DNA from 2 places in the Rhodococcus ruber genome. Region 1 is predicted to be linked to the other one. Evidence: predicted binding sites of a transcription regulator. Region 1 holds the regulator's gene; the other holds the start of a gene.
The links. Region 1 encodes LexA, which represses DNA repair genes until DNA is damaged. Its sites were predicted from a motif close to CGAACANNTGTTCG; they were not measured.

Region 1 (4,926 bases):
CATCTTCGCCGCCAAGTGGTTCCGGCACCGGACTTCGCCGCGGCGGCCCTCGCGTCGGTCCGGCCCCGGTCCGAGCCGCTCGTCAACGCGATGGCCCGGGAACTGTCGCGGCTCGGGGCGACACGGATCGAGCCGAGCGACTTCGAGCCGACCGCGCTGCCGGACCACCTGCGGATGACGTTCGCCGCCGTCGACGAACAAGGATCGGTTCTCGCGCGCAGCAAGAGCCTGACCGATCTGCGGAGGCGGCTGGGAACCCGCGTCGAGGCCGAAGTCTCGCGGGCGGCGTCGAGCACCGAACGGGAGCCGGCACTGGTCTGGACAGCCGAGACCCTCGGCACCCTCGAACCGACGGTGACACGCACCGTGGCCGGACAACGCGTGACGGGATATCCGACGCTGGTCTCCGAGGATCGTGGTGTGGCGGTCCGGGTGCTCAGCACCTCGCAGGCGCAGCAGGCCGCGATGCGCACCGGGTTGCGGGCACTGCTCCTCGAGGCAGTCCCCATGCAGGCGCGCGCTGCTGCGTCGGGCCTGAGCAACAGCGAGCGGCTGGCGCTCGGACGCAACCCCGACGGCTCCTTCGAGGATCTGCTCGAGGACTGCCGGGCCTGCGCGGTGGACGAGTCGATCGTCCGGCACGGCAAGCCGGTACGCACACCCGACGAGTTCAGCGCGTTGGCGAAGGTGGTGCGCGCCGAGTTGCCGGGCCGGGTCGCGGCGCTGCTGAAACTCGTCGTGCCCGCCCTGGCGCGCGCGCACGACGTGGAAGTCCTGCTCGAGAAGGTGCGCGGCGAGGCTGCCGAGGACGTGCGGGAACAGCTGGCCTCGCTGCTGTTCCGCGGATTCGTCACCGAACTCGGCAGTGCCCGGCTCGCCGATCTGCCCCGCTACCTGGCCGCGGCGGCGCATCGGCTCGAAGCGCTGCCGGCGAGCGCGCACCGCGATCGGCAAGGCATGGACGTGCTGGACCGGGTCTACGCCGAGTACGACCGCCTGCTCGCACGGCTGCCGCAGGAGCGGGCCACCGCCGCCGAGGTGGTGGCGATCTCGTGGATGATCGAGGAGCTACGGGTCAGCCTGTTCGCCCAGCATCTCGGAACCCGTGGGCCGATCTCGGAGCAGCGGATCCTCAAGGCCGTCGCGGCGATTCGCTGAGCGGCGACGCGTCCCGCCGGGCGCTCAGTTCTCGGATCCGGTCTCGCGCCGGTGCTGGTGCTCGCGCAGCTCCTTGATCTCGCGTTCGAAATCCTCTGCGGAGCTGAAGGACCGGTAGACGGACGCGAACCGCAGGTACGCCACCTCGTCCAGGTCGCGCAGGGGTCCGAGGATGGCCAGACCGACCTCGTTGCTCGGAATCTCCGGGGACCCCTTGGCCCGCACCGCGTCCTCGACCTGCTGGGCGAGGAGGTTGAGGGCATCGTTGTCGACGTCGCGTCCCTGACAGGCGCGAGCTACGCCGCGCACCACCTTCTCCCGGCTGAACGGTTCGGTGACGCCGCTGCGTTTGACGACCGACAGCACCGCCGTCTCGACCGTGGTGAACCGTCTTCCGCACTGGGGGCATGCCCTCCGGCGCCGGATCGCGGCCCCCTCGTCGGCTTCACGGGAATCGACGACGCGGGAATCGGGGTGCCGGCAATACGGGCAGTACATGTCGATTCCTTCGTCGTAGCCGTGCTGGCCGCGACGTCGGCGTCGAACCGATGCCGTCCTCCCGAGACCGGACCCACCGGCAGGCGAATCGCTCTCGGCGCGACCACACGAGGTGGTGTCACTGACAAGAGTCGACAATACCTGCATACCCGGGTCGTCGGCCGAACCCGGTGCCTGCCCGCCCATGCCTGTTCACCGCGGCGCGGAGGCCGGAACGAGCAGGGTCTGGCCGGTGCGGAGGCGACCGTCCGGCATGGCATTGAGGTCGAGGATCCGCTCGATCGCCTCGGACCGGGACAGACCCGGAGCCACCCGGGCCGCGACGTCGCCGAGCGATTCGCCCGCCTGCACGACGGTGACGTCGGTGCGTGCGGCGCCGGCCGCGACCTGACTGGTGCGCAGGTGCGCGATGCCGAGCAGTCCCGCAGTCACGAGCGCGGTCAGCAGCGCCGTCGCCAGTATCGTGCCCGGGCGGGTGTGTGCGACCTCGGCCGGCCGGTGCGGGACGCGTGAGACCCGGACCGGAGCGCGCCGGTAGTCCACGATCCCCCCGTCCGGACGGACGGGAAGCCGGCGGGCGGGCGCCTCGTGGGGGCGCCGCACGAGATGCGTCGTCCCTGCCCGGCGTACCCGGTCCTCGGTGTCCTGCGGCCCGGTGTCCTGCGGCCCGGTGTCGTGCGGCCCGGTGTCGTGCGGCCCGGTGTCGTGCGGCCCGGTGTCGTGCGGCCCGGTGTCGTCGAACTGCCGGTGGTTCCGTTCGGTTCGGCGCACTGCTGATGTCCTCATCGAGGCCTCCGTGTCACTCGCCCGCGGGACGGTGCCCGCGACGTGTCGCTCGTCCGCGGGACAGGACCCGCAGCGGAACTTCGGTCATCGCTCGATCGACGGCCGTTCGATCACCTGTTCGAAGGAACGTATGTTCGATATGTACCACGTCGCTCCGACAAAGTCAGCACAACGGGCGGAAAACGTCGAACAGATGTTTGATAACCGGGCCGCGGAGAGCTAGATTCGATCCATCACATCCAGCACATCCGACACACGACGCACGGAGGTCACGACATGACGGACGGCCATCCCCCGGCGGGGCGGAGCCGGACGACCACCGCGGATCCGGCCGTCGGCCTCACGGAACGCCAGCGCCGCGTCCTCGAGGTGATCCGCGAATCGGTCACCCAGCGCGGCTACCCTCCGAGCATCCGCGAGATCGGCGACGCAGTGGGCCTCAACTCCACCTCGTCGGTGGCGCACCAGTTGCGGACCCTCGAGCGCAAGGGTTTCCTCCGGCGCGATCCGAACCGTCCCCGCGCGGTGGACGTGCGCGGGCTCGAGGATTCGCAGCCGCCGGCGCCGCAGGCGCAGCCGGTGGACGGGGTCGATGTCGCCGCCGAGTCGGCCACGGCGGCTGCCATGGTCCCCGTGCTGGGCAGGATCGCCGCGGGCGGGCCGATCCTGGCGGAGGAGTCCGTCGAGGACGTGTTCCCGCTCCCGAGAGAACTGGTGGGTCAGGGTTCGCTGTTCCTGCTCAAGGTGGTCGGCGAGTCGATGGTCGACGCGGCCATCTGCGACGGCGACTGGGTCGTGGTGCGCCAGCAGAACGTCGCGGACAACGGGGACATCGTCGCCGCGATGCTCGACGGTGAAGCGACCGTGAAGACGTTCAAGCGCGTACACAACGACGTGTGGCTGATGCCGCACAACCCGATGTTCGAACCGATCCCGGGCAACGACGCGGTGATTCTCGGCAAGGTCGTGACCGTGATCCGCAAGATCTGACCTCGCCACTTCCGCCGAACGTGCACGGGCGGCGCCGCGATCCGCGGCGCCGCCCTGCTCGTTCCGGGTGGGATCAGAGATTCAGGCCGCGGCCGATGATGTCCTTCATGATTTCGTTCGTCCCGCCGTAGATCTTCTGCACGCGGGCGTCGAGATACGCCTTCGCGACCGGGTATTCACGCATGTAGCCGTATCCGCCGTGCAGCTGCAGGCACCGATCGATCAGCTCGACCTGCTTGTCGGTGGTCCAGAACTTGGCCATCGCCGCCTCCTGCACGCTCAGGGTGCCGGCATTGAGCTGCTCGATGCACTTGTCCACGAACACGCGTGCAAGGGTGGTCTCGGTGGCCAGCTCGGCCAGCTCGAAACGGGTGTTCTGGAAGCTGCCGATCGACTTGCCGAATGCCTTGCGGTCCCGGCAGTACTGCATCGTGTCCTCGAGCACGGCTTCCATCGCCGCCGCCGCCACCACCGCGATCGACAGACGTTCCTGCGGCAGGTTCTGCATCAGGTAGATGAAGCCCATGCCCTCCTCACCGAGGAGATTGGCGGCAGGCACCCGCACGTCGGTGAAGTGCAGTTCGGCGGTGTCCTGCGCCGCGAGGCCGATCTTGTCGAGGTTGCGGCCCCGCTCGAAGCCCGCCATCCCGCGCTCGACGACGAGGAGCGAGAAGCCCTGCGCGCCCTTCTCCGGGTCGGTGCAGGCGACGACGATCACCAGGTCCGCGTTGATGCCGTTGGTGATGAAGGTCTTGGAACCGTTGAGGATCCACTCGTCGCCGTCGCGCACCGCGCGGGTCTTGATGCCCTGCAGGTCGCTGCCCGTACCGGGCTCGGTCATCGCGATCGCAGTGATGATCTCGCCGGAACAGAATCCCGGCAGCCAGCGCTGCTTCTGCTCCTCGTTCGCCAGCTTCAGCAGGTATGGGGCCACGACGTCGTTGTGCAGCATGAAACCGATGCCGCTGAACCCTCCGCGGGTGGTTTCCTCGGTGACGATCGTGTTGTAGCGGAAGTCCTCGACACCGCCGCCGCCGTACTCCTCGGGCACGGCCATGCCCAGGAAACCCTGCGCGCCGGCCTTCTTCCAGATCTCGCGGTCGACGATCTTGTCCTGCTCCCACTGCTCGTGGAAGGGAGCCACCTCCTGCTCGAGGAACTTCCGGTACGACTCCCGGAAGAGTTCGTGCTCGGGCTCGAAGAGGGTGCGTTCCATGTGCGCTCCTGTATCCGATGACGTACGTCACGCTCACGGTAGACATCGGAAGGCCCGTCTGACGCTGACAGGAACGAGCGTTATTTGTGACCGGACACGCCGGGCGCTCGACGGCGCAGGTCCGCCGCGCGGCGCAGGAGCGGGTAGGCGATCAGGATGCCGATCGAACCCCACGCGATGCCGCCGAGCTCGACGGAGCCCACGGTGAGGGTGAGGTCGCCGATCCCGGCCACCAGCGCGGCGGCGGCCACCATGAGGTTGACCGGATCGGTGAAGTC
Region 2 (4,926 bases), 2.7 Mb from region 1:
GGCGGCGGGGGCGTCCGCGCGCGCCCGCAGGATCTTCACCAGCGGGATCACCGGATTGCCCCCGGCCGCCGAGAGCCGGCCCAGTTCGGCCGGGTCCAGGTCGCGGCCGAGGTCGTCGGCCGCGGCGGCGACGGCGACGACCTCGGCGGGGGTCGCCCGACCGTGCTTCTCGGCGGCGCGGGTGATCGCCACCTCCACCTCGAGCAGGGCGGTGATCCACGCGCGGTCGGACAGCAGCGGCGCGAGGTCGGCGGCGCCGAACACGGGGTCGAAGAGGGCACCGCGGGTGGGGTCGGACTGCGCCGGCACGGTCAAGACACGCTCCCGTCTAGATCGCGAAGAACGGCGTCTCCACACCGTTCGGATCGAGGTCCTGAACGTACACGGTCCAGACGTACCCGTCGTCGGACTTCTCGGCGATCAGCTTGCGCCGCTGCGTTTCCGGCAGCGCGGCGAGCACCGGGTCGGTCGCGTGCGCGGCGAGATCCTCCGGGAAGTACAGGCGGGTGCAGAGACGATCGAGCATGCCGCGGGCGAAGATCCCGACGTTCAGGTGCGGCGCCTCGTCGGCGTCCGTGTCGGACTCGTGGGCGCCGGGCTTGATCGTGTAGACGGTGGCGGTGCCGGTCTCGTCGGCGGCGCTGCGGGCGAAGCCGCGGAAACCGTCGGTGCCGAACCGGCCGTCGGCGTCGGCCTGCCAGGTCTCGACCATCGCGTCGGCGATCGGCGTACGGTCACCGTCGATCACGGTGATCCGCACGGTGATCCGGCCGGGCGTGTCGGCGGGGACGACGTTCTCACCGTCGGCGCCCCAGTCGAGGCCGATCTTCCAGTACGGGCCGACGGTCTGCGACGGCGTGGGGCCGAAGGTGGCCGTGCTCTGGTCGCCGGGGGTGACGGGGTAACGAGGAGCGAACTCACTCATCGTCGTCCTCCTCGTTCTCGAAGGGGGTGGCCTCGCGGCCGCGCAGGACGATGTCGAAACGGAATCCGAGGGCCCAGTTGTCGACGGTGGCGTCGTAGTCGAAGACGCTGACCATGCGGTGCCGTGCCTCGGCGGGCACCGAGTTGTAGATCGGGTCCTGGAAGAACATCGGGTCGTCGGGGAAGTACATCTGGGTGACGAGCCGCTGGGTGAACGCCGTGCCGAACAGCGAGAAGTGGATGTGGGCGGGGCGCCACGCGTTGTGGTGGTTGCGCCACGGGTAGGCGCCGGGCTTGATCGTGGTGAACCGGTAGTTGCCCTGGGCGTCGGTGACGCACCGGCCGACGCCGTCGAAGTGCGGGTCGAGCGGGGCGGGCCAGTTGTCGTTCACGTGCCGGTACCGGCCGGCGGCGTTGGCCTGCCACACCTCGAGCAGCGTGTGCGGGACGGGCTTGCCGTCGCTGTCGAGCACCCGGCCGTGCACGATGATGCGCTGCCCGGCGGCCTCGCCGCCGTGGGCGAGGGTCAGGTCGGCGTCGCCCTCCTGCACGCGGTCCTCGCCGAAGACGGGTCCGGTGAGTTCGCCGAGGCGCTGCGGGATCAGCGTCAGCGGCTGGGCCGGGCGGCGCAGCGCGGTGGTCCGGTAGTCGGGGAAGTCCAGCGGCGGGTGTGCGCCGTCGGGGCGCGCAAAGCGGGGCGGCAGATGAAGCATGAGACCTCGGTGTTCGGCGCGTGTTCGCGATATGGACGGAGGGACGCTATGCGTACAAGGCTAGTGGGTCACCCGGCACGAATCAATATTCGAAACTGAAACAGTATCGAAATGGTTCGCATGACGGACGAGGGTTCACATTACGTACGACTGGCGCTATCGTAAGGGCATGGACAAAGTCGTTGCCACCGCCGCCGAGGCCGTAGCCGACATCCCGAACGGCGTCACCATCGCCGTGGGCGGATTCGGCCTGGTCGGCGTCCCGGAAATCCTCATCAACGCGCTGCTCGACCAGGGCGCCACCGACCTCGAGACGGTCAGCAACAACTGCGGCACCGACGGCTTCGGCCTCGGCGTACTGCTGGAGAAGGGGCGCATCCGACGCACCATCTCCTCCTACGTCGGCTCCAACAAGGAGTTCGCCCGCCAGTACCTCTCCGGCGAGCTCGAGGTGGAACTGACCCCGCAGGGCACCCTCGCCGAGCGGCTGCGCGCCGGCGGCGCGGGCATCCCCGCGTTCTTCACCCCGGCCGGCGTGGGCACCCAGGTCGAGGAGGGCGGGCTTCCGCTGCGCTACGACGGCAACGGCGGCATCGCGGTCGCGTCGCCCCCGAAGGAGGTCCGCGAGTTCGACGGCGAGACCTACGTCATGGAGCGCGGAATCGTCGCCGACTACGCCCTGGTGCACGCCTGGAAGGGCGACCGGCACGGCAACCTCGTCTATCGCGCGAGCGCCCGCAACTTCAACCCGCCCGCCGCCACGTCGGGCCGCATCACCATCGCGCAGGTCGAGCACCTCGTCGAACCGGGCGAGCTCGACCCCAACGAGATCCACACCCCCGGCATCCACGTCCAGCGCGTCGTGCCCGTCGGACCTGTCACTGTCGGCATCGAGAATCGGACGGTTCGTTCATGACCCAGACCGCCACCACCGTGAAGAAGCTGACCCGCGAGCAGATGGCCGCGCGTGTGGCCCGGGAACTCTCGGACGGGCAGTACGTCAACCTCGGCATCGGCATGCCGACCCTGGTGCCCAACTACCTCGATCCGGGCGTCGAGGTCATCCTGCACTCGGAGAACGGCGTGCTCGGCGTCGGCCCGTACCCGACCGAGGACGAACTCGATCCCGAACTGATCAACGCCGGTAAGGAAACCATCACCACCATTGCGGGTGCGTCGTTCTTCGATTCGGCGCAGTCGTTCGGGATGATCCGCGGCGGCCAGATCGACGTCGCCGTCCTGGGCGCGATGCAGGTCTCCGCGAAGGGCGACATCGCCAACTGGATGATCCCCGGCGCGATGGTCAAGGGCATGGGCGGCGCGATGGACCTCGTCCACGGTGCCAAGCGCGTCATCGTGATGATGGAACACGTCACGAAGAAGGGTGAACCGAAGATCTTCGACGAGTGCACCCTGCCGCTGACCGGCAAGCGCTGCGTCCAGCGGATCATCACCGACATGGCCGTCATCGACGTCACCGACGAGGGCCTGAAGCTCGTCGAGACCGCGCCCGGCGTGAGCGTCGACGACGTCGTCGCCGCGACGGCCGCGACCCTTCTCGTCTGATCTCACCGTCTCCGAAAGGCTCACGGGCCGAACACTTACGGGCCGAATGTCACACCGCGTCGATCTGACCGACCGAATGTGACATTCGGCCCGTCGGCGTCGGAGCCGGTGCGGGGTGCCACGCGAACGAAGCGAGCGGCGGGTCCAGTTCGGCACCGGTGAGGCGGTTGGCGAGCGTCGAGAGGGTGAAGGTGCCGACGCCGAGGACGACGTCGAGTGCATGGCGGGTGGTGAAGCCGGCGGCGGTGAACGCGGCCCACCGGTCGGCCGGGACCGCGCCCGCCGAGTCGAGCACGGCGACGGTGAATGTCCGCAGGGCCTCGAGTCGGGGATCGGTGAGCGGTCGGCCGGCCCGCAGGGCGTCGACGAGGTTGCCCGGCGCACCCATCCGCGTCAGCACGGCGGTGTGCAGTGCGACGCAGACGTGGCATTCGTTGCGCGTGGCGATCGTCAGCACGAGCACCTCGCGTTCGAGTTCGTCGAGGCTGCTGCGCTCGAACAGCGCACCGGCGCGGGTGAAGGCGGACAACAGTTCGGGGGATTCCGCCATGAGCGCCACGGCTGCCGGCACGTAGCCGAACTTCTGCCGGATCGCTTCCATGGTGGCCCGCGACGCCGGGGGTGCAGTCTCGGGTCGATGGTGGAGGAATGCTGTGGACACGGGACGGCCTCCGATAAGATAGACAATGTGGTTGACGAAATAGTAAACCGAGTTGTCGAAAATGTGCAAGACCCGACCCCGGGCTACGAGCTGCCCCTGCTCCTGTTCGCCGGATTCCGCTCGCTCGTCGACGCGCTGCATCGCCGGCTGGCCGAGGAGGGTCACCCGGACGTGCGTCCGGCCCACGGGTTCGCGATGCAGGCCGTCGGAGCGACCGGCGCGTCGGCGAGCGAGATCGGACGCCGCCTCGGCGTCTCCAAGCAGGCCGCCGGCAAGACCGTCGACCGGCTCGAGCGTCTCGGTTACGTTCGGCGCGAGCCGGATCCGTCGGACGCGCGGGCGCGGATCGTCGTGCTCACCGACCGGGGCCTCGACTGCCTGCGGCGGTCGGCGGTGATCTTCGACGACCTGCGGGCGGAGTGGGGGCGGACGCTCGGTGCGGACCGGCTCGAGCGCCTCGAGGTCGACCTGCGCGCCGTCACGCACGGTCAGGACGTCCGGCTCGACGCGCAGGCGTGGTTCGACCGGTAGCCGGGGCGGCTGGGGGATCTGGACAACTCGGTTAACAGCGATTAACTTCGAGACTCGTTGCCGACGGACCAGGAGGCCCCGTGAGTACGCGCTTTCCCGCCATGGAACTGAAGGATCTGCCCGAGGACATCGCCGCGCGCGTGCTCGAGGTGCAGGAGAAGTCGGGCTTCGTGCCCAACGTGTTCCTCACCTTCGCGCGACGTCCCGCCGAGTGGCGGGCCTTCTTCGCCTACCACGACGCGATCATGCTGCGCGAGGACTCCGGCCTCACCAAGGGCGACCGCGAGATGATCGTGACGACGATCTCCGCCGCCAACAACTGCCTGTACTGCGTCGTCGCGCACGGGGCGATCCTGCGGATCTACGAGAAGAAGCCGACGGTGGCGGATCAGGTGGCGATCAACTACCGCACCGCGGACATCACCGCGCGCCAGCGCGCGATGCTCGACTTCGCCACCAAGGTCAACGAGCGGGCATACGAGATCGACGACGCGGACTTCGAGGCTCTGCACGCACACGGCTTCACGGACG

Region 2: a site for LexA is predicted at 1,716-1,729, ahead of F1734_RS24760 (CoA transferase subunit A). Genes of this name have one in related genera too.

Annotation. Positions count from the first base shown of each region.
Region 1 is NZ_CP044211.1:2,662,744-2,667,669, reverse strand. Features, by position in the region: gene hrpA (ATP-dependent RNA helicase HrpA) at 1-1,158, shown strand, start outside; gene nrdR (transcriptional regulator NrdR) at 1,183-1,656, opposite strand; gene F1734_RS12490 (LysM peptidoglycan-binding domain-containing protein) at 1,849-2,442, opposite strand; gene lexA (transcriptional repressor LexA) at 2,719-3,432, shown strand; gene F1734_RS12480 (acyl-CoA dehydrogenase family protein) at 3,506-4,648, opposite strand; gene F1734_RS12475 (uracil-xanthine permease family protein) at 4,729-4,926, opposite strand, start outside.
Region 2 is NZ_CP044211.1:5,394,822-5,399,747, reverse strand. Features, by position in the region: gene F1734_RS24775 (lyase family protein) at 1-315, opposite strand, end outside; gene pcaG (protocatechuate 3,4-dioxygenase subunit alpha) at 329-925, opposite strand; gene pcaH (protocatechuate 3,4-dioxygenase subunit beta) at 918-1,637, opposite strand; gene F1734_RS24760 (CoA transferase subunit A) at 1,807-2,553, shown strand; gene F1734_RS24755 (CoA transferase subunit B) at 2,550-3,203, shown strand; gene F1734_RS24750 (carboxymuconolactone decarboxylase family protein) at 3,253-3,864, opposite strand; gene F1734_RS24745 (MarR family winged helix-turn-helix transcriptional regulator) at 3,928-4,395, shown strand; gene F1734_RS24740 (peroxidase-related enzyme) at 4,497-4,926, shown strand, end outside.